3 regions of the Vreelandella sulfidaeris Esulfide1 genome follow, and region 2 is predicted to be linked to each of the others. Evidence: predicted binding sites of a transcription regulator. Region 2 holds the regulator's gene; each other region holds the start of a gene.
The links. Region 2 encodes PhoB, which activates phosphate uptake and scavenging genes when phosphate is short. Its sites were predicted from a motif close to TGTCATANNNNTGTCANA; they were not measured.

Region 1: a site for PhoB is predicted at 4,761-4,778, ahead of ACW44H_RS17635 (PhoX family protein). Genes of this name have one in related genera too.
Region 3: a site for PhoB is predicted at 4,664-4,681, ahead of ACW44H_RS03310 (CYTH domain-containing protein). Genes of this name have one in related genera too.

The regions. Positions count from the first base shown of each region.
Region 1 is NZ_CM133364.1:3,788,641-3,795,500, reverse strand. It holds gene ACW44H_RS17660 (FecCD family ABC transporter permease) at 1-399, opposite strand, end outside; gene ACW44H_RS17655 (heme/hemin ABC transporter substrate-binding protein) at 396-1,301, opposite strand; gene ACW44H_RS17650 (ChuX/HutX family heme-like substrate-binding protein) at 1,298-2,353, opposite strand; gene ACW44H_RS17645 (TonB-dependent receptor domain-containing protein) at 2,385-4,361, opposite strand; gene hemP (hemin uptake protein HemP) at 4,459-4,629, opposite strand; gene ACW44H_RS17635 (PhoX family protein) at 4,840-6,860, shown strand, end outside.
Region 2 is NZ_CM133364.1:4,136,265-4,143,124, forward strand. It holds gene ACW44H_RS19210 (copper chaperone PCu(A)C) at 1-108, shown strand, start outside; gene ACW44H_RS19215 (hypothetical protein) at 837-1,148, opposite strand; gene phoR (phosphate regulon sensor histidine kinase PhoR) at 1,451-2,743, opposite strand; gene phoB (phosphate regulon transcriptional regulator PhoB) at 2,746-3,435, opposite strand; gene ubiA (4-hydroxybenzoate octaprenyltransferase) at 3,557-4,450, opposite strand; gene ACW44H_RS19235 (chorismate--pyruvate lyase family protein) at 4,485-4,994, opposite strand; gene ACW44H_RS19240 (DUF2238 domain-containing protein) at 5,163-5,768, opposite strand; gene ACW44H_RS19245 (NAD(P)/FAD-dependent oxidoreductase) at 5,865-6,860, shown strand, end outside.
Region 3 is NZ_CM133364.1:698,922-705,781, forward strand. It holds gene mnmC (bifunctional tRNA (5-methylaminomethyl-2-thiouridine)(34)-methyltransferase MnmD/FAD-dependent 5-carboxymethylaminomethyl-2-thiouridine(34) oxidoreductase MnmC) at 1-527, opposite strand, end outside; gene ACW44H_RS03290 (YciI family protein) at 685-984, opposite strand; gene ACW44H_RS03295 (PHP domain-containing protein) at 1,136-2,050, shown strand; gene ACW44H_RS03300 (L-threonylcarbamoyladenylate synthase) at 2,153-2,776, shown strand; gene ACW44H_RS03305 (ion transporter) at 2,778-3,656, opposite strand; gene ACW44H_RS03310 (CYTH domain-containing protein) at 3,729-4,643, opposite strand; gene ACW44H_RS03315 (TIGR00153 family protein) at 4,781-5,461, shown strand; gene ACW44H_RS03320 (inorganic phosphate transporter) at 5,473-6,738, shown strand.

The sequences.
Region 1 (6,860 bases), 350 kb from region 2:
TGCCGCAAACTGTCCGTATAGGCTGCCTGCACCGCTGTCTTGAAAGAGTACAATCCATACCGCTACAAACAGCCCCGCACCACTGGCAAGGCCGAGTAGGGTAGGGTCGGCCAATGGGTTACGAAATAGCCCCTGCATGGCGGCGCCGCTACCAGCGAGCATCGCCCCCACCGCGACGCCAAGCAGCAATCGGGGTAGGCGCAGTTGCCACCACACCTGAACACTGAGCGGGTCAGCTTGGCCGCTGAATAGACCCCACGGGGAGATGCCCAGCGCACCGGAGCTGGCTCCCCCGCAAAGAGCCAACAGTAAGGCAGCGGTTAAACCGACGAGAACGCGGGTTGTACGGTTTACCGGTAGCTGAACGCGAAAACGGTAAGCGTTGATAATGGTCATCATGGACTTAACTGGGCGGTGGCGGTTATGCCTAACAGAGCTTCGACGCCCTGACGCAAGGTGAGCAACTGATCAGGGGTACGAGGGCCAAAGCCGAGCAACGCTTGGTCGTTAATCACGATAAACTGCTGCTCGCGTCCTGCGGGGGTTAACGCCATGCCGGGCAGTTGCCACAGTGCGTCCTCTCCGCCCATCGCTGCCAGCCCTCGTTCGGAGACAACCACGATGTCGGGGGCTTCGCGGGCCAGAGCTTCGGCACCCACACTGTGATAGCCCTGCATCTCGGCAAAGGCATTTTCCAGGCCCACCGCTTCGAGCGCGGTATGCGCTGCCGTGTTGCTGCCCGCCGCACGGGGCGTTAAGCCGCTATGCTGCATAATAAACATGGCACGGGTCGAGGGTAGGGCTGGCAGGTTGGCTAACCGGTCAAGTTTCTCGTTCAGTGTGGCCGCCAAGGCATCTGCTTCCTGGCTACGATTGGTTAGTTGACCAACGGCGCGGACTTTTTCGGCCATGGCATCGAGGGAGGGCGGGGCGTTGATGAGCGCTACCTCAAGCCCCACCGCTTCTAGCTGCTCCAGCACCTCTTTGGGCCCTGCGTGCCCGGCGGCTAACACGTGGTCAGGCTGAACAGAAAGCACGCTTTCCGCAGAGAGTTGACGTAGATAGCCGACTGACGGTAAAGCAGCCATTTCCGGCGGATAAAGCACAGTATCGTCCCGCGCGACAACATTAATATCGGCATCCAAGGCGCCCAGGATTTCGGCGATATCTCCGCCGAGTACTAGCCAACGCCCGTCAGCATGCCGGTGCTCATCGGCATGGGCTAGCGGTGCGCCTACCAGCAGCCATCCCAATGCTATGATGCCAAGCAACAGGCGTGTCTTTAAGTGGTGCTGGATCATGCGACCTCCTCGCAGCTTCCTAGCTCGTCCAGTAGTTGCCGCCACTCGCGTCTTTCAGTACCCCCTTCCTGACGCTCCGCGTAAAGCTGCAGCACTAACGAGCCTTCGGCATCGAAGGCTTCAATGCTGGTCACGCCACCGTCGCGGTTGGGCTTGCTGACTTGCCACACTTGGTCAATCGCAGTGTCATCAAGGTGCAGGGTGAATTGCTCGCCAAACAGGTTTAACCAACCGCGAGCACGTTGGGGAGCGGGTAAATCACCGGTACGGATCTGCACGCAGCCGGGGCTGGCGACAAACAGCATCAAAGGCAGCGCACGTTGGCTTGCCTGCTGAAGCACTGTTTCCAGGGCGTTCACAGGTAGCGCACGGGTATAGCGACCTTCCATTAATTGGTTAGCCTCGATACGCTCCAGTTGATGGCGCTGAAGGAGAGCAAAGAACTGGTGTACATCGCGCATTGCACCCCACTCGCTAGCGAGGTTCGGCGCTTCAGGCAGCGGGCGCTTTAGGCGCGGCATGCTCTGGGTAAACGCCGGTGTGTCCCGGGTGCCCAAGGCGGCTAATGCACCCCAAGGGCGCGGCAGTGGGTTCTCCAGGGCAAAGCATTTGTGAACGGCGCAGCCATGCTGGTTGAATATCTGCAGGCTCCAACGCCACGGAGGCGCTGGCTCTTTTGCGTCAGGCATTGGGTCACGAATCAAACAAGCCCAGTGCCAGTGTGTGTAGAGTAGCCGTAGGTCCAGACCACCGGGATCGAGTAATAAACCTGTTTGTGGCCCGTCGCGGAGCTCAGGGTAATCGCCGGTTTGTTCTAGCACGGCCAGTCGTGAGCGGGTTAGGGCTTTAACCCGCCCCAACTGCGGCAGGTAAGCGGCGATATCGCTAGGCGAGAGTGGCAGCGTCCATACATCACGGCCTAAACGGGCGGCCTGAAGCTCGCCCTCGCTGATAGATAATCGCTCTGCAATCTCAATCGCGGGGAGGCGCGGCTGAGCGGTGCGCGCCGCATCAAAAGCTTCGATAATGGCGATCTGTTGGGATGAAATCATGACGCACCTCTATCGGGTTGACTGGATGGGTTTACCACTGCCAGTTAAGAGTGGCGAACAGGCTGCGCCCGTCGCCCAGGCTGCCGTCAGGGCGGTACCAAACCTTGTCGCCAAGATTGGCTAGGCGCAGCGAGGTATCCACGGCCGGAGTGAGTTGCCAGGCAAGATGAACGTCGTGCAGGCCATAGCCGGGCAGGCGTTCGTCGTCGCCCTGTTTATCGAAGGATTTAGCAAAGCGTGCTTGCCAGCCCAGGCGGACACTGCCGTTATTGAGCGTTAATTCACTGCCTAGGGTCGCTTCCAGGGGTGTCTGGCTGCCCAGCGGTTCGCCAGAGTCGCGATCTTTACCGGAAACTTCCGAGAGGCCTGCAAAGCTTGTTAGGAATGGGAAGGGGGTAGGCTGCCAGGTAACCCGGGCGTCATAGCCCCAAAGCTGAGCACGCTGCACATTCACCGCTTGGGTGGTGCCCGCCATAATGTCGACCTGGGTATCAATAAAGTCGTCCGCGCGGGTATCGAAGTAGCTGGCGCGCAGTTGCCAATCGCCCTGATGCCAAACGGCGCCGCTTTCCCAGGTGTGGCTGGATTCAGGCGATAGGCTGGGGTTGGGAATCCAATAGTTATCTGGTGTACAGAAGAAGGGCCCGGCGCAGAAGCCAGCGAAGTGGCGCTCGTTCGCATAAAGCTCGGACAGGCTGGGGGCGCGGAGGGCTTCGGCGTAGCCGGAGAATAGCATCAAAGCGTCATCGGGCCGCCAAGCGAGACGAAAACGCGGAGACACTTGATCGTGGACGCTATCGGCATCGTTTTGTCCGCTGGCATCGTAACGGTCATAGCGGGCACCCAGGCAAACGTCAAACTGCCCTACACCGCCATCGGCCAGATAGCGACCAGCGGTAAGCGTGGTGTCGAGATAGGCGGCCTGGGTATCGATATCGGCGTTGGGGAAGCCATTGGCGTCACCCTCCGGTCGTTGGCGGGCCTGCTCCAGTTCGGCACCAAATACCAGCGTTTGCGTAAGCCAGCCGTGATTCATGGTGTGGTAGCCGTCACTTTGTAGCCCGACCCGCTCTAGCGTGCGGTTGGCCTGAGCCTCATCAATATCCTGCTGACTAAAGGTAAGCCGTGAAGTGACTTCGGTTGTCCCACTGGGCTGCCAGCGGTGGCCGAGCTGAACGTTGTTGCTCTGAACATCGCGGTCGCGCAGCGGATTGCTGGCATCGGTTGAAAGCTGCTGTGGGTTGGCGGGCTGGGTGGCGTCTTCGTCATAGTGCTGCCAGCTCATAAATACCCGTTGCTCGTCGCTTGGCTCCCAACCACCTTTTAGCAGCAGGCTATTGAGCGTGGCATCCTCTTCTGCTTCATCGCCACCGGCGCGGCGGATGTCGCCAGATTCACTGCGGCCGACTGAAAACAGGCCGTCTACTTCGCCGTTGCTGGTATCGTGGCGGCCAAAGGCGGTAAGGCTTCCCCGCAGCTCATCGCTGGCAGTTGCACCGCCGACGGAAAGGCGCACGCCGCTATCTTCGCCAGGGGTAAGCAGGTCATCGGCATCCACGCTGGTAAAGCTGACGACCCCGCCCATGGCATTGCTGCCATATAGGCTTGAGAGCGCACCGCGCGCTATCTGCACTTCTTGAATCAAGCCAGGGTCGAGGAAGAAGTTACCGATGTGGCCGGTGGAAATATCCTGACGAACGCCATCCAAGCGCACCAGCACCCCTTTGCTGCCAAAACCGCGCATGCTGAGTGTTTGGCCATTGCGGCGGCCTTGTCCTGCGACGTGCAGGCCTGGTTGGCGGCTAAGCACATCTTCGACTCGGCTAGCGGTGGCCAGCACGGCGTCATCGCGATCAATAATATCGATAATCAGCGGTGCCCGGGAAAGGTCGGTAGGCGCTCGGGTGCCGGTGACCGTCACCGGGTTAAGTTCGGCATCATCTGCTTGGGCGGTTAGCAGGGGGAGTAGCGTTAACAAGAGGCCACTAAAGGTGCGTGTGTGTTTCATGTGCCAGAGAGTTCCAACAAAGAGAGGTGGAAGACATCGCTGGCTGGTTGCAGTAAGGCTGCAGGTGGCTGGCTATGATGAGTGACTAACTTTTATATCAGGCGTTAAGTATTAACTTGCCGCTTTTGGTGCGGCGTAAAACGTAGCGGCGCTGTTCATGGTGAATAATCAATTGGCCGGAACTGCCAAGTAATTCTCTACTCTCCACCTCGCGGGGCATTGAGGATGACGTATCTCCCTGACCAGTGCCCTTCTCGGGTAGCTGCATGAGAGAATAACTCCTATGTTAATGATAACTATTAGCGTTAATTTAGCAGAGTTCTGAGCGTCCCTCAATAGGGCCTGGATAGTAAAAGCGTCCAACACTACAAACGGCATTCATCTCTTTGCAGTCTCCCCCGTCATCATGCTGTCACTTAGCCTCTTTAGTGTCTTCTCATGTTCAATTGTGACCTACAAACATCTGGGGGAGACCAAAATGAGTAAAGAGATAGAAGATCATCGCCTGTTTAATCACAGCAGCAATCAACCTTTCGCCGAGGTGTTGGCACGTCATGTATCCCGACGTGATGTGATGCGCGGTGGCTTGGGAGTAGCGGCTGCTTCGATGCTCAGCTTTGGTGGCGCTGCCCAAGCATTTGCTGCAAGTGGCACGCAGAAAACACCCCTGTCACTCGCTTTCGAAGCAGTGCGCGGCTCACTTACTGATGCGATCGTGGTACCGGAAGGCTATGTGGCTCAGGTGTTAGTACCTTGGGGCACGCCGTTAAGTGTGGGCGACACGTGGCAGGCTGATCAGGCTATGACCCCTGAGCGTCAGGCGGCAAGCGTGGGCATGCATCATGACGGCATGGCTGGTTTTGCTCTGGACGCCGATAACGCCTCGCGTCGTTTCGTGCTGGCACTGAACAATGAATATATCGATCAAGCTGCGCTATGGGCGCCCCAAGGCGGCCCCACCAATACCGAAGAGGGCAAGCGGCCAGCAGATGAGTCACGCACCGAGATCAACGCCCACGGTGTCACTCTGGTAGAGGTAGAGAAAGATGCTGACGGCCGCTGGACGCATGTGCCGGGATCGCGCTATAACCGCCGCTTCACGAGTGCGACGGTGATGGATCTTTCCGGTCCTGTCGCGGGTAGCAGCTATGTAAAAACGCAGTTCTCTCCGACGGGCATGCAAACCCGCGGCACGAATAATAACTGCGGCAACGGGGTCACGCCCTGGGGCACTTACATTGCCTGTGAAGAGAATTGGCCCGATATTTTCGTCAATCGTGGCGAGCGTTTCCAAGACGACGCCCGTATCGGTATTCCTACGGACAAGAGCCGCTATGGCTGGGATACCTCAGCAGGCGACATCTCGGAGGAAAATGAGGAATTTGCCCGCTTTGATATTACTCCACGTGGCGAGCGCGCCGAGAATGACTACCGTAACGAAGCACGTACGTTCGGTTATCAGGTAGAAGTCGATCCTTACACTGACGCCGGGGCGGTTAAGCGGACGGCATTAGGGCGTTTTCGCCATGAAGGGTGCTGGTTAGGCAAACTGGAAGCAGGGCAGCCGGTGGTTTACTACTCGGGGCACGATGCCCGCAACGAGTACGTATATAAATATGTTTCTGATGCTGCCTGGGATCCCGCCGATGCCAACCGCCCAGGTGCAGAGTACGATCGTCTTGCCATTGGCAACAAATATTTGGATAACGGCACCCTCTATGTGGCCCGTTTCCATGCAGATGGCAGCGGTGAGTGGCTGCCGCTAACGCCCAGTGCTCAAACACGCGATGGCCGTACGCTGGCGGCGGCATTAGGGCTAGCCGACGACGATGTGGCAGGTCTCATTATCAACACCTGCGATGCAGCGGATTTGTTGGGTGCAACGCCGATGGATCGTCCGGAATGGGCGTCGGTTGATCCCGCGTCGGGCGATGTCTATCTCACCCTAACCAATAATAGCCAACGTACTGCAGAGGATACCTCTCCTACTTTCACCAACGACGGCGAGCGGTTGGAGCAAAGGGGTGTCGGTTACGATCTAGCACCGACCAACGCGGCGAATCCGCGTGCCAATAACGAGGCCGGACACATCATCCGCTGGCGTGAAAGTCGTCTGCCGAACGCCTTTACCTGGGAAGTGTTCGTGTTTGGTGCGGCTACTGATGATGCAGATAACCACTCAGGCCTGACTGAAATGAACCAGTTTGCAAGCCCTGATGGGCTTTGGTTCGACGAGCGCAGCGACGGGCAGGGCATTCTCTGGATCCAGACCGATAACGGCTATGATGGCATCACGGAGTACACCAACGACCAACTGCTCGCGGTCGTGCCCAACGGGCTGGATGATATTAAAGGCGCCGGGCCGGTGGTTAACAGTAGCAATCAGCAGCAGCTAAAACGCTTTGCGGTAGGGCCGAACGGCTGCGAAGTCACCGGTATTTTTGCTACGCCGGATAAAACCGCGCTGTTCATTAATATTCAGCATCCAGGTAACTGGCC
Region 2 (6,860 bases):
TTTCCCCTCACGCTCACCTTTGCTGAACAAGGTGATGTGGACATCGAAGTCTGGGTACAAAGTGCCCAAGAAGGTAGCGAAGCTGCGGAAGGCCATCACCATCACTGAGTGCTATTGTGCTTCTGGACACAAAAAATCAGACCCCGCCTAGGCAGGGTCTAAGAACACAATTTATGACAATGGCTAACACTAGCTTCCATTCCTTTTGTGGGATTCCAACCTTGGAATTTAACCCTGACTAGCGCTCTGATTGTCGTTTGATCCATTCCTTGAATCCATGTGCATCCCTGATGTGTGGCATGCATTTGCATGATTCACCCACCCCATTAACGTAACATATCTCCAGCCTATTGCAAGTTTTTGTTACAAAACGTGTCCAATGCTTTCATGCTGCGTTAAAAAATTTATGCGTATGCCTAAACTTCGCAGTTGCTCATTATTTCTAGCCAGCCTTAGCTAGACCAACCGGTGCAATCGTTATAGAAAACAGAGAGAAGGGATGTAAAAAGGTAAAGAAAGAGAAAGAAAAGGAAAGAAGAAAATACTGGGATAGCGAGGATAGCGAGGATAGCAAAAGCAGGCAACAAAAATTAGGCCCCGTTTACGCGGGGCCTGACATCAGAATAGGTAATAACTAACACTAGCTTCCACTCCTTGTGCGGGACTCCAACCTTGGAATTTACCCTCACTAGCGTTTTGATTGCCTACTGATTCATCCATGAATCTAAAAACCATCCTTGCCTATAAAACTTCCTGTTTTGATCGCTTCATCATCCATTGAAAAAGCATATCTTGGATATCGTAAAACTAACCTTTGATATCAAATAATTGAAAAATTAATCAGCGCTATTTTCTTCAACTACTTCTTCAGGTGTGTACTCTTGATCGCCACTAGCATCTGTTGAATTTGGCTCACCGACAGTATCTGGACCTTGGGTATTATGGTCAGTCGTCAGTTCTTTTTCTTCGTAGTCGCCTGATTCTGCCTTATCATGAGATTGGGTATCCAACGGCTGCTCCTCAACCGTAATACCTTGGTTTTCATCAATAGCAGAGTCTTCATCTGTTTGAGCAAAGGCTAATGGGCTCGCCACTAAACCAAAAGAAACACCTAAAATGCCAGCTTTCTTGAGAAAATCCTTGGACATCATATTCCACCTCCGATCGCTGTTTGATACTGCTTCGTTAAGAAAGAAGGGCTAACCAGTAGCCAGCATTTCCTGCGGTCGTCTTCCTTAACCATAATAGTGCAGTGATTATGCCAATCAACCAATAATTAAATAAAGTATATAATAATCAACAATTTAATAAAAAATTCAGCTATTTTTTTAAAGCGAAACAACTAAAATATAACGTAGAAAATGTGTAGAAATGACACATGCGCAAAGTATTACCAATCTTGCATGCCAACATTGCACACATCTACAAGAATTATGCGATGTAACCCGTCTCAGGATTGGATAAGACGCGAGGAGGGGAAGATGCAGCGAAAAAGTGCGCCTTTGCCGGGGTGGGATTCAACGTGCAGTTGCGCATCATGACGTAACAACACGTGCTTCACGATCGCCAAGCCTAAACCGGTGCCGCCGGTCGCGGTGCTACGTCCTTTATCAACACGGTAGAAACGTTCGGTTAGTCGGGGGATATGGACGGGGTCAATACCCTCGCCATTGTCTTCAACGTCTATGCAACCACCGCCGGTAGTGCTCTTTTTCCAGCGTATTGTGATATGGCTTCCCACCGGTGTATAGCGAACGGCGTTGAAGGCTAAATTTGAGATCGCACTACGGATTTCCTGCTCACTACCAAGTAAGCATGCATCACTTTCAAGCGCTACGGTAATGGTATGTCGCTGATGCGAAAGAGCCAGCGCATCATCACAAATGCTTTGTAGTAAAGGACCCAGTGACAGTGGATGATGATCTTTACCCCCCTGGTCAATTTCGAGACGAGATAGAAGCAATAAATCATTCACCAAATTTTGCATTCGCTGCGTCTGTTCTTGCATTTGGTGAATGCTCTTTCCAAGACGCGGAGGCAGTTGGTCGGCAATATCGGTGTAGGTTTCCAGGTAGCCGGAAAGGACCGTTAAAGGAGTGCGCAGCTCGTGGGATACGTTGGCAACAAAATCACGCCGCATCTGCTCTAGGCGATGCAAGCGAGTAATATCCCGTGCCATTACCAGCCTTTCATCATCACCATACAAAGTAATTTGATACTGCAGGATTTGCCGCTCATCAATCGGCGACGTTAGCGTTAGCGGCTCGCTATAGTCCCGCGCATTAAAATAGCGGATAAAGCTTGGGTCGCGCAGGAGATTGGTAATGTGCTGACCACGGTCATGGGCGGTTTGTAGCCCCAGCATGGCTGTTGCAGCGCTGTTCCACCATTCCAGGTCACCATGTCTATCAAGCATCACCACACTGTCGCGCATCGCTTCAGACGACTCTTGGATGCGCGCCAAGGTGGCCCGCAGTCGGCTTTGAGTTATACGCTGACTCTTTTGGTAGCGGTACAAGCGATCAAACAGTTCGCCCCACATTCCTCGGGCCGCAGGCGGTTCGTCGTGAGGATGAAGGGTTAACCACAAGTAGAGTTCGCGCAGCTGCCGCAGGTGGTAAAACAGGCAAACTGCAAGCCCGGCCGCGAGCCCCAACCCAGCAGCGCCCAGCAACCATCCTAAGCAAGTGCCCAGCGCGGCTAGCCACACTAGTCGCCACAGTTCACGACTCCATAGACGCACACTTATACCCGTGCAGAGAAACGGTAACCGGTGCCCCGAACCGTTTGAATCAGGCTTTGATGCACATTGCCTAGCGCTTTTCGTAAGCGACGAATATGCACATCGACTGTACGCTCTTCAACATACACATTGCCACCCCACACTTGGTCAAGCAGTTGGCTGCGTGTGTAGGCACGCTCTTGATGGGTCATAAAAAACTGCAACAAACGATACTCGGTGGGACCCATTTCCAGCGCTTTGCCGTGAGCGCTTACCCGGTGGCTCACTGGATCAAGCAACAGGCCGTTAATCTCAATCGGGTCTTCGACGCCACGCGGGGTCGCGCGGCGGAGCACTGCTTTTAGCCGTGCCACCAATTCACGAGGAGAAAACGGTTTGGTGATGTAATCATCGGCGCCGGCTTCAAGCCCTTGAATTTTATTATCTTCTTCACCCTTGGCGGTGAGCATGATAATGGGGATCTCAGCGGTGGTTTCTTCACGCTTTAAGCGTCTAGCCAGCTCAATACCACTAGTTCCAGGCATCATCCAGTCAAGCAGCAGCAAATCGGGCTGGTGATCAACGACCATGGCATGAGCATCCTGGGCATTATCCGCTTCAAGCACGCGATAGTCAGCCATTTCCAGCGCTACCGCGATCATCTCGCGAATCGACGCCTCATCATCGACAATCAGAACGGTCTTGGCGGTCATACCAGAGCCTCACGGTGTTCAAAAAAACCAGTTCAGAGAAAGCTAGCTAAAGGAAACTAGCTCAATGACATGTCAATGACGATAACACCATGTCTTGATGACAGTTAGATGACAATAGTGATTATTGCCCAGTTGCAGGCCACCAACTTAGCGCGATACCAGCAAAAATCAGCAGGCCCGACCAGTGGTTATTAAGAAACGCCTGGAAGCAGAGATCCCGGTCGCGCTGGTAAATCAAGCGCTGCTGGTGCAGAAAGGTGGCTGCCATGGCGGTAAGCCCCAACCAGAAAAAACCGCCTAATCCGACCCGCCAGCCTACCCAGCCCAGCAATCCTAGCGTGGCCACCTGCAGTAAACCGATCATCAAACAATCCGCATTTCCAAACAGTACAGCTGTCGACTTGATACCAATTTTCAAATCATCGTCGCGGTCGACCATGGCGTATTGCGTGTCGTACGCGACAGTCCATAGCACATTGGCAAAGAACAGCAGCCATGCTTCCAGCGGTACGTAGCCCAGCACTGCACCAAAGGCCATCGGAATGGCCCAGGAGAACGCCGCCCCCAATACCACCTGTGGAAAGTGGGTATAGCGCTTCATAAAGGGGTAAATAACCGCCAGCAATACACCACCCAACGAGAGCAGTACCGTAAACCAATTGGTCAACAGCACCAGGATAAACGCAGCGGCTACCAGAACAATAAACAGCAACTGAGCCTCGGTTTCACTGATACGGCCGGTGGCTAGCGGACGATGTTTAGTACGTTTCACATGGCCGTCAAAGTGGCGATCCGCATAATCGTTCACCACACAGCCAGCAGCACGCATTACATAGACGCCGGCCACAAAAATGAGCAGCACATTTCGCCCCGGTACTCCCTCGCTGGCAAACCACAGCGCCCAAAGCGTCGGCCACATCAACAGCCACGTACCAATGGGTCGATTCAGGCGCATCAGCTGTAAAAAATCTGACACGCGAGCAAACCCCTTTGGCCGTAACAGTGAACGATCCATGTTTACCTCACAGAAATAAGATGCAGACGTTAGCCTAGCGCGAAGGCAAATCCAGTTCATCCGCCATCGCACACGAAAAGTACTCTTGAACCAATAGTGACAGACCGCCGTGTTGACAGCCGTGATGAAAAACCGAGCGCCGGCCCCAAGCACAGCTATTCTCTATTCCCTTCACACTGACACTGGCAAACGGCAGGGGTTGAGACGTGACCTCCAACGGCCCACGCACTACACCTGGCTGACGAAATAACCAGCTGCCTAGCGAGCGCTCACCCAACCCTTCCAAACGATGGCCTTTTACCTGCGTTAGCGGGGCGACCGAGCGCGCCACCACCCATGGCGTGTTATCTAAACACAACGCTACTTCACGCAGCCATGCATAACGCTTAGGGGCAATGCCCAACGCCCGTGCCTCATCTTGTCGTGGCCAGCCTACACCCTGGCACAGCAGCCGCACTCGAAACTGTTTTTCACCACCAGCAGCCATTAAACGAGCGGTTAATGAATCTGTCGAAGCAACCCACTGCCACCAGGAGGTACTCATTGCCGGGCGCGCTGCCGCCACAGGCCGCCAGCGCTGAAAAAGCGGAGCTTGCCGCAGTGATATGTTAAAGCCTGGATTCATAGAATAATGTCAGTATGTTAGTCCATAAGATAAGGCAGGAAGCCAGGCTACTCACTCCACAAGAAAAGGCTACCCATCATTCAATTGCTACTTTTCGGCATTGACATGAAAAAGATAAAACCCTGTGATAGCTAAGGTTGCTCCGATAAAGTTGAAAACAATATCAAGCAGCGTGTTGTAGTAGCCACCAACCCCATTATCCGGGACTAACAACACGACAATAAACTCGATCATTTCATTTACCGCGCCCACGCCCTGTGCTGCCATAAGCGCGATAAAGCCGATGAGTAGCGGGGGCTGTTTCTGACCCAAATAATTTCTCAGCAAATGAAGAAACAGTAAAGCGACGACGGCATAAAGGTAGACATGCACGAATTGATCATACTTGAAAATATAAAATTCCCCTCCGCCGTCAAAAAGGGGAACCATCCGCCACGTGTAAAGTATGTCACCGTCTACTGGAACGCTCCCTCCCAACATATGAAGCAGCCCGCAGACAGAGATGCCCCACAATACGGAAGCCGGGATTCGAGTTTCATAAAGGGTTCCGTAAAGCAGTGCAAAAACAAGTACAATCACCCCGATATAACCCAGAAATTCAATATTCAAATTGACGATAAAATAGGCCGAAAAAACCGTCGTATACAAAGCAGTAAAAATAAGCGCAGCCTTTTCTGACGTTAAAAAATTCATCACCAATCAGCGTCTCCAAGGCAGTTAAAATAGGGGTAATTAGTATAACATAATGCCTTTAAAGGCTTTTTTTCCAGAAACTCTTTTGGTGTTTGCATGCTCGCATCCCCCCATACGCAGGCAGTTTCAACATTTCACACTGAGCTAGTCATTATTGGTACTGGAATGGCCGGTATAGGCCTTGCACGTGCACTGCGACGCTTGGGTGATCAGCGCTCCATTACAATGATTAGTGCTGACAGCGGTGATGATTACAGCAAACCACTGCTTTCAACCGGCGTTGCCAAAGGACTAGCCCCTGACCAATTAGCACAGCGCAGCGCCGCAGAACTTGGCGATGAGCTGAACGCTCGCATTGTTACCCACACCCCAGTAAGCACATTGGATGTGGATAACCGATCAATCCTTCTTGAAGATGAGCAAGCTTCCAGTTATGAAAGACTAAGCTACGACACCCTCGTATTAGCCACTGGCGCTGCACCGCGAGAGCCTTTCAAAGTCGATCCCAGCGTGTCTTCGCGCTGCTTGGCCATCAACAATTTAGATGACTACCGTCGCTTTTATGCAGCTTTAGACCACCGCCATGTTCGAGTGGCAATTATTGGCGCGGGGCTAGTCGGCTGTGAGTTTGCCAACGACCTGCACGCGGGGCGCCATCAGGTCAGTATCGTTGCCCCTGAAACTACACTGCTTCCACGCTTGCTGCCCGCCCCATTGGGCAATGCCTTAGGCGCAGCCTTCAGCGAGGCAGGTATCCATCTCTACTTAGGCCGCACGATCAACTCGATCGCGCCCCACAGTGTTGAAGGCATCGTATTACGCTTAGATAATGGTGATACTGTCAGCGCTGATTTAGTGTTGATGGCCACTGGCCTTGCGCCTCGTACGGCGCTTGCCGAAGCTGCTGGTTTAAGCGTATCGCCTACTGGCATAGAGGTGGATCGCCAGCTGCGTACTTCGCATCCAGATATCTACGCCTTGGGCGATGTCGCTTGCGTAGACGGCGTTAATGCCATGTACGTACAGCCGCTGCAAGCCAGTGCTAAAGCGCTGGCAGCAACCCTAACGGGCACACCAACTTCTGTCAGCTTT
Region 3 (6,860 bases), 780 kb from region 2:
TCTAAAAACCAGGCGTCCACTTGGCCATCCAGTAGCATCAAACGTTCCGTGGTATCACCGAAATGAAGGTCCAGCGTCACGCGCTCGGTTAGGTGTAGGCGATGAATGCCGTTAACGGCAGCGGGCCACTGAGCACATAGCACCTGGGCATAATCCGCTAACGAAGGCCAGGCGCTCAACGCCTGTTCAAGTGCTTCACGCGCAAGGGGAAATTTCTCTGTGGATAACAGGTGCAGGCGTGCATTGGCAGGCGCATGTTGCTCAAAACAAACCCAGGCGCAGAGCATATTAAGACCCGTGCCAAAGCCGGTTTCACCAATCACAAAAGGCCGCGCGGCTTCCCAGGCGGCGAAGCGTTCGGGGAGATGATTGGCGTCCAGAAATACATGCTCGGTCTCTGCGCGCCCATCGCCACGGGTGAAATAGACGTCATCAAACGCTGTTGCGTGGGGGGCTCCCTCGTTCCAGGTCAAGGTTGGCGTAGTTAATGCTGCCAGCGGTGGCAAAGCATTTGGACGTTGGGTCACGCAGTTATCCATTAAAATAAAAAGTGGTTAAAAATTGATCAACTTGATGCCGCTGGCGCTAGCTCTGGCTTAGCGCAAAGCGTCCGCCGGGTTTGCACAGAGTTTTCCACAGGCTCTGTGAAAAAGCGGACGGACCCTCCACACTCGCCTATTGGGGTCAAGGCAAAACTTTTTTGAACGGCTTAACAATTACCTTGGCATAGACCCCTGCAATCATGTAAGGGTCGGCATCGGCCCACGCGTTGGCTTCTTCCAGACTGTCGAATTCCGCTACCACCAGACTGCCAGAGAAGCCAGCATCGCCGGGGTTGTCAGCGTCGATAGCAGGGTGAGGCCCCGCTAATACCACACGGCCTTCATCACGTAGCGCTTCCAAACGGGCTAAGTGATCGGGACGAGCCGCTAAGCGACGCTCTAAACTATTGGGCACATCTTCACTGATAATGGCATACAGCATTGACGTATAACTCCTTGATAAAACGAGGATGAAAACGGGCCGTTAATTGACCGCACGGGTAGATACGCGCACCATATCTTAACTGTCGTGAACGATTTATTCACAACAGAAAAGCAGCTTATTCTGACAAACGGGCCACACGGCGTCACCTATGCTTCGACTTCCCTATACTTTTGATGCCGATCAGCGCTACCCCGTTGATTTGCACATGCACTCCACCGCTTCCGATGGCGCGCTAACGCCCACGGAACTGGTAACGCTGTGCGCCGAGCGCGGGCTGACACATATGTCGCTCACCGACCACGATACCATGGACGGCATTGAAGAAGCGGGCCGTGCCGCTGAGCAAGCAGGGCTATGTCTTATCCCTGGTTGTGAGTTATCCACACGCTGGCAGGGTGTGAATATTCATGTGGTTGCGTTGATGCCAGGCGGCTTGCAAGGACCGATGGTGGAAGGCCTGATTCAGCAGCGTGAGGCGCGTATTCAGCGCGCTGCGGTCATTGCCGAGCGGCTGGAAAAAGTAGGTTTATCCAACGCGCTGGAAAAAGCGCGCTTTCATGCAGGCAGCGACCGCCCGTTGGGACGCCCGGATTTTGCCCGTGCGCTAGTGGCTGAAGGCGTGGTACCCGACTGGGCAAGCGCCTTTAAGCGCTATCTGGGCAGCGGAAAGAAAGGCGATGTCAAAGCCCACTGGCCTGAAATCAGCGAAGTTGTGGGCTGGATAGTGGAATCGGGCGGTGTTGCCGTGATTGCCCACCCATTGCGCTACGGCTTAACCCGGCGCAAGCGTGGCCTGTTGATGGATACTTTTCAAACGGCGGGTGGGCAAGCGGTTGAGCTGGTCAGCGGCCAGCAGAACCCGGATAGCACGCGTGATTTGGCGCGACAGCTAGTAGAGCGCGATTTGTATGCGTCCATGGGCAGTGACTTTCACTTCCCTGGCAGTCATGCGGCGCCTGGCAGCATGAGCTTGATACCCCGTACGGCGGCGCCACCCATATGGCAGCATCCGCGGCTAGTGCATCTGCGCGAAGCAGCGCCCGGCCTGTTAGCGGTCGGCTAAGTTAATACCCGCTTAAGTTATCACCCGCTTAAGTTATCCCCAGCTGAGGTCAGCTATGCTGTAGGGACAGCTAAGACAGCGTGCTATGAAAGGAGCAGTTTTATGAGCCAGTATTTCCAGATTCACCCGGAAAACCCGCAAAAGCGTCTGATCGATCAGGCCATTATGATTATCCGTAAAGGCGGTGTAGTGGCATATCCCACCGACTCAGGGTATGCCCTGGGGTGTCATTTAGGCGAGAAGAAAGCCATTGAGAAGATTAAATGGCTACGCTCATTGGACGACAAGCATAATTTTACCCTGGTATGTTCCGACCTCTCGGAAATCGGCACCTACGCCAAGGTGGATAACGATGTTTTCCGGTTGTTGAAAGCGCACACCCCAGGGCCCTATACCTATATTCTGGACGCCACGTCTGAGGTGCCGCGGCTATTGTTGCACCCCAAGCGTCGCTCCATTGGCGTGCGCGTGCCCGATCACCGTATTACGCATGCGCTATTGGCGGCGTTAGGCGAGCCCCTGATGAGCGTGACGCTAATCCCCGTGGGTGATGATCTGCCCATGAACGACCCGGAAGAGATCCGTGAACGTTTTGGCGCCCACCTAGATGCCATTATTGACGGTGGCGCTTGTCATTTAGACCCGACCAGTGTCATCGACTTGCGGGAACTGCCGCCTAAAATTATCCGCGAAGGGCGTGGGGATATTACTCCCTTCCAAGTTTAATCTATTCAGAAGCCGGCTCGTTGTTGGCTTTGCGCGGATCTTCGCTATCTTCGTCTAGCCAGGTGCCGCAGCGCAGACAGTAACGGGCACGCTTTTCATGACGGTCGTACCCGCAACCGGGACAGGCTTCTTCTGAATAACGCTCCTCACGAATCGAGCGGATCACCTGCGCTGAGAATACCCCGGTAGGCACGGCAATAATCGAGTAGCCGAGCAGCATCAATACCACGGTAATCGATTTGCCCAGCGATGTGGCGGGCACGATGTCACCGTAGCCAACGGTGGTCATGCTCACGATGGCCCAGTACATCGACATGGGGATGCTGGTGAAGCCCGCCTCGGGGGATTCAATGGTATACATCAACGCTGCGAACAACGTTATTACCATTAAAATGGCGCTAAAAAACAGCAGAATCTGGCGCAAACTGCGTTTGAGCGCGTCCATCAACAATCGAGCTTCGCCAACAAACTCCATCAAGCGCAGAATACGAAAAATGCGTAGTACCCGCAGCAAGCGAACAATCACTAACCCATGAGCGCCCGGCACGAGTAATACCAGCCAGATGGGCAAAATGGCAATTAAGTCGACAATGCCGTAAAAGCTCTTTAAATAGAGCGTAGGTCGTTCCAAGCAGTAGATTCGCAAGGCTAGTTCGATGGTAAACAGCAGCGTAAAAGCCCACTCGAGATAGAAAAATATATGCCCGTAGCGTTCAGCGTATATTTCGATACTGCTCAGCATGATGACGGCGACGCTCATCAAAATCGCCACAATCAAGGCGATATCAAACGCTTTTGCGCCCGGCGTGTCTGATTCAAAAATAATATGAAACAGTCGGACGCGTAGGTCTTCTTTGCCAGGGGTTAAGTGTAAATTCATTGCATCATCCCGAAGTGAGCCTTAATACGGTCCTGAAAGAATAGTCTTGAAAAGAACACTAAACTTAAACTGTTAGCGTAGCGTGGTTTGGTACGCCAAGCGATGGGCGAGTGCCAACGCAGCTTTTCCATATACTGTGCTGGGCTGGCCAGCCCCATTTAGGCCACTGGTCAGCGCTTGGGCATGAGCGCGCGCCGTTATATCTAGCGCTGGATGCTCGGCTAGCCGCGCTAGTGCCTCTTGGGCATGGGTAAGAAAGGCCGCTTGTTGGCTGTCGTGATAGGCATCCAGGGCCAGCGTGGCACGGTGCAGCCATTCCGCTGGGGAGTGTGCTTCCGGCAGCGGCCAGTGTTGATTGCTGAGCGCATTGCCTCGGGATGCTTTGCTGCTATCAGAAGGGCGTAGCGGCACCTGCTCCGCTAGCTTCAGGGCCAGCGTCCATAGCGCTTCCGGCTCGCCGCTCTTTAATTCGAGTTCCATCTCGCGAATTGACGTGCGGTAGTCACCGCTGATAATAGCGCCCTCATCCAGCACCAGTTCAATATGATTACCCTGGCCTGCGGAACCTGGGGTTACTAAACAATCGGTTAGCTGCCAACTGCGTCGTGAGAAATCGGTACGCAGTTGAGGGGCTAGCGAGTCCAGTACACCGCCAAGGGCGCCTTGAAAGGGGGGCAGTGCGGCCAGCCCGGCCAGATCCAGCTGTGAGCCAGAAACTTGCCACTCCCACTCTTCTCGTTGAGAGAGCCCGCCGCCGCCCTGACCAGCGGTTTTCACCGTTTGCAGTACTTGACCATCTACCTGACGCAGGCGTAACGCAATTCGCGCGTTGGTCAAATCGCCTTCAGGCGTATCAAAGTAGGTATTGACCAAGGTTTGTTGAAGTGCGGGTTCTGACGCGAGGAACGGGTGCTTGACCAGCGCAGCTGGGCCTTCCGGGGCGAGGGCGAGTTTAAGTTCTACTTCCATTGGGCTAGAGTTTTTCATGATGCTCGCTACCTCGTTATCGTGACATTTAAATGAATATTTGGTTACTTTTGTGAACTTTTCATGACGCCGGCGGATGCACTCTTTATACTGGCGCCGCCATTTCCAGGCTCCCCGAAAATAGGCTAAAAGGCATTATGGTTACCTCCAATCCTTTTTCTTCGATGTTTGGCCGCTCGCCATTCCAGCCGCTGTTGGCCCATATCGTCAAGGCTAATGAATGTGCCGATCAACTGTTGCCGTTTTTTGAAGCAACGCTGGTTGATGATTGGGACAAAGCAGCTGAATTGCGCGAAAACGTCACCCGCTTAGAGCACGACGCCGATACGCTGAAAACAGAGCTGCGGTTGAACCTGCCCAACACCATGTTTTTACCGGTGTCGCGCTCTGATTTGCTCGATTTGATCAGCGTGCAAGACAAAATCGCCAACAAGGTGCGCGACATTACCGGCATTATGCTGGGGCGTAAAATGCGCGTGCCGGATGAATTGGCCGACCCGATGCGTGACTACATTCGTACCAGTATTGCTTGTGTCGCCCAAGCCCGTCAGGCATTGGAAGAGCTCAAGGACCTGCTTGAATCCGGCTTTGGCAAAAACGTCTCCGATGTGATGCAGAAAATGATCCGCGAGCTGCACACCCTCGAACATCAAGCCGACGATCAACAGGTGACGATCCGTCGCCAACTGTTCTCGCTTGAGAGCCAGCTACCGCCAGTGGATGTGATCTTTCTCTACAAGATCATTGAATGGGTTGGCGAACTATCTGATCGCGCTGAGCGTGTGGGTAGCCGTCTGCAGATACTGACTGCCCGCTAAGGGGACCTTTCATGCTGATTATTGCCCAGCACGGTGAAATCTTCATTATTTTGGCCTGTTTGTTTGGCTTCTTTATGGCCTGGGGCGTTGGTGCAAATGATGTCGCCAATGCAATGGGAACCTCGGTGGGGTCGAAAGCGATCACCATCAAACAAGCGATCTTAATTGCTGTTGTTTTTGAATTCCTGGGTGCTTGGTTAGCCGGCGGTGAGGTAACCAATACGATCCGCAAAGGCATTATCGACCCTGAGCTATTGCAGGATGACCCGCAGCTGTTGGTATATGGCATGCTGGCAGCGTTGCTAGCCGCGGGTACATGGCTGCTGGTAGCGTCTATGAGGGGGTGGCCAGTTTCTACCACCCATTCGATCGTCGGCGCGATTGTTGGCTTTGCGGTCGCAGGGCTTGGCCCCGCCATGGTGGATTGGGGGGCAGTGGGCACGATTGCCGCGAGCTGGGTAGTGTCCCCTTTGCTGGCGGGTACGATCGGCTTTGTGTTGTTTAAATCGGTGCACTATCTAATCTTTGAAGATGACAACCCGTTTGCTGCTGCGAAACGCTATGTACCTGGCTATGTGTTTCTCGTCGGCTTTATCGTTTCGATGGTGACGCTGACCAAGGGGTTATCCCATGTTGGTCTTGAGTTGACCTTTAATCAAAGCCTGCTGCTATCGATTCTACTGGGCGGCGTGATTATGGGAATTGGCTGGCTGATGCAGCGTCGTATCAAGTTCGAGCACAATGCGAAGGACCACTTTGGCTACGCCAACGTTGAACGTGTATTTGGCGTGCTGATGATCTTCACTGCCTGTGCCATGGCCTTTGCCCATGGTTCTAACGATGTGGCGAATGCGGTTGGCCCGCTGGCCGCAGTGATTAGCGTGGTGCAAACCGGCGGTGAAATCGGTGGCTCCGCGCTGGTGCCATGGTGGGTATTGGTACTCGGCGGCGGTGGCATTGTGGTGGGCTTGGTCACCTACGGCCATAAAGTGATTGCGACCGTGGGTACCGGCATTACCGAACTTACCCCCAGTCGCGGCTTTGCCGCCACGCTGGCGGCGGCCACGACGGTGGTACTGGCGTCAGGCACTGGCCTGCCGATTTCAACGACCCATACGCTGGTAGGTGCAATTTTAGGTGTCGGTCTGGCACGCGGTATGGCGGCCCTCAACTTGCGCGTTATTGGCACGATTGCGATGTCATGGCTGATCACATTGCCAGCCGGCGCAGGTCTCGCCATTCTGTTCTTCTTTATGTTCAAAGGCATGTTCGGCTAAACATGTTCGATTAAACGCAGGCTCGAACGCGTTTAGAAGCAACTGAGCGGTAACATCACAGCGGCATCTTCATGTTTATCTGCATTAGATCGAGCAGATTTGCATTAGAAGGTGCCGCTGTT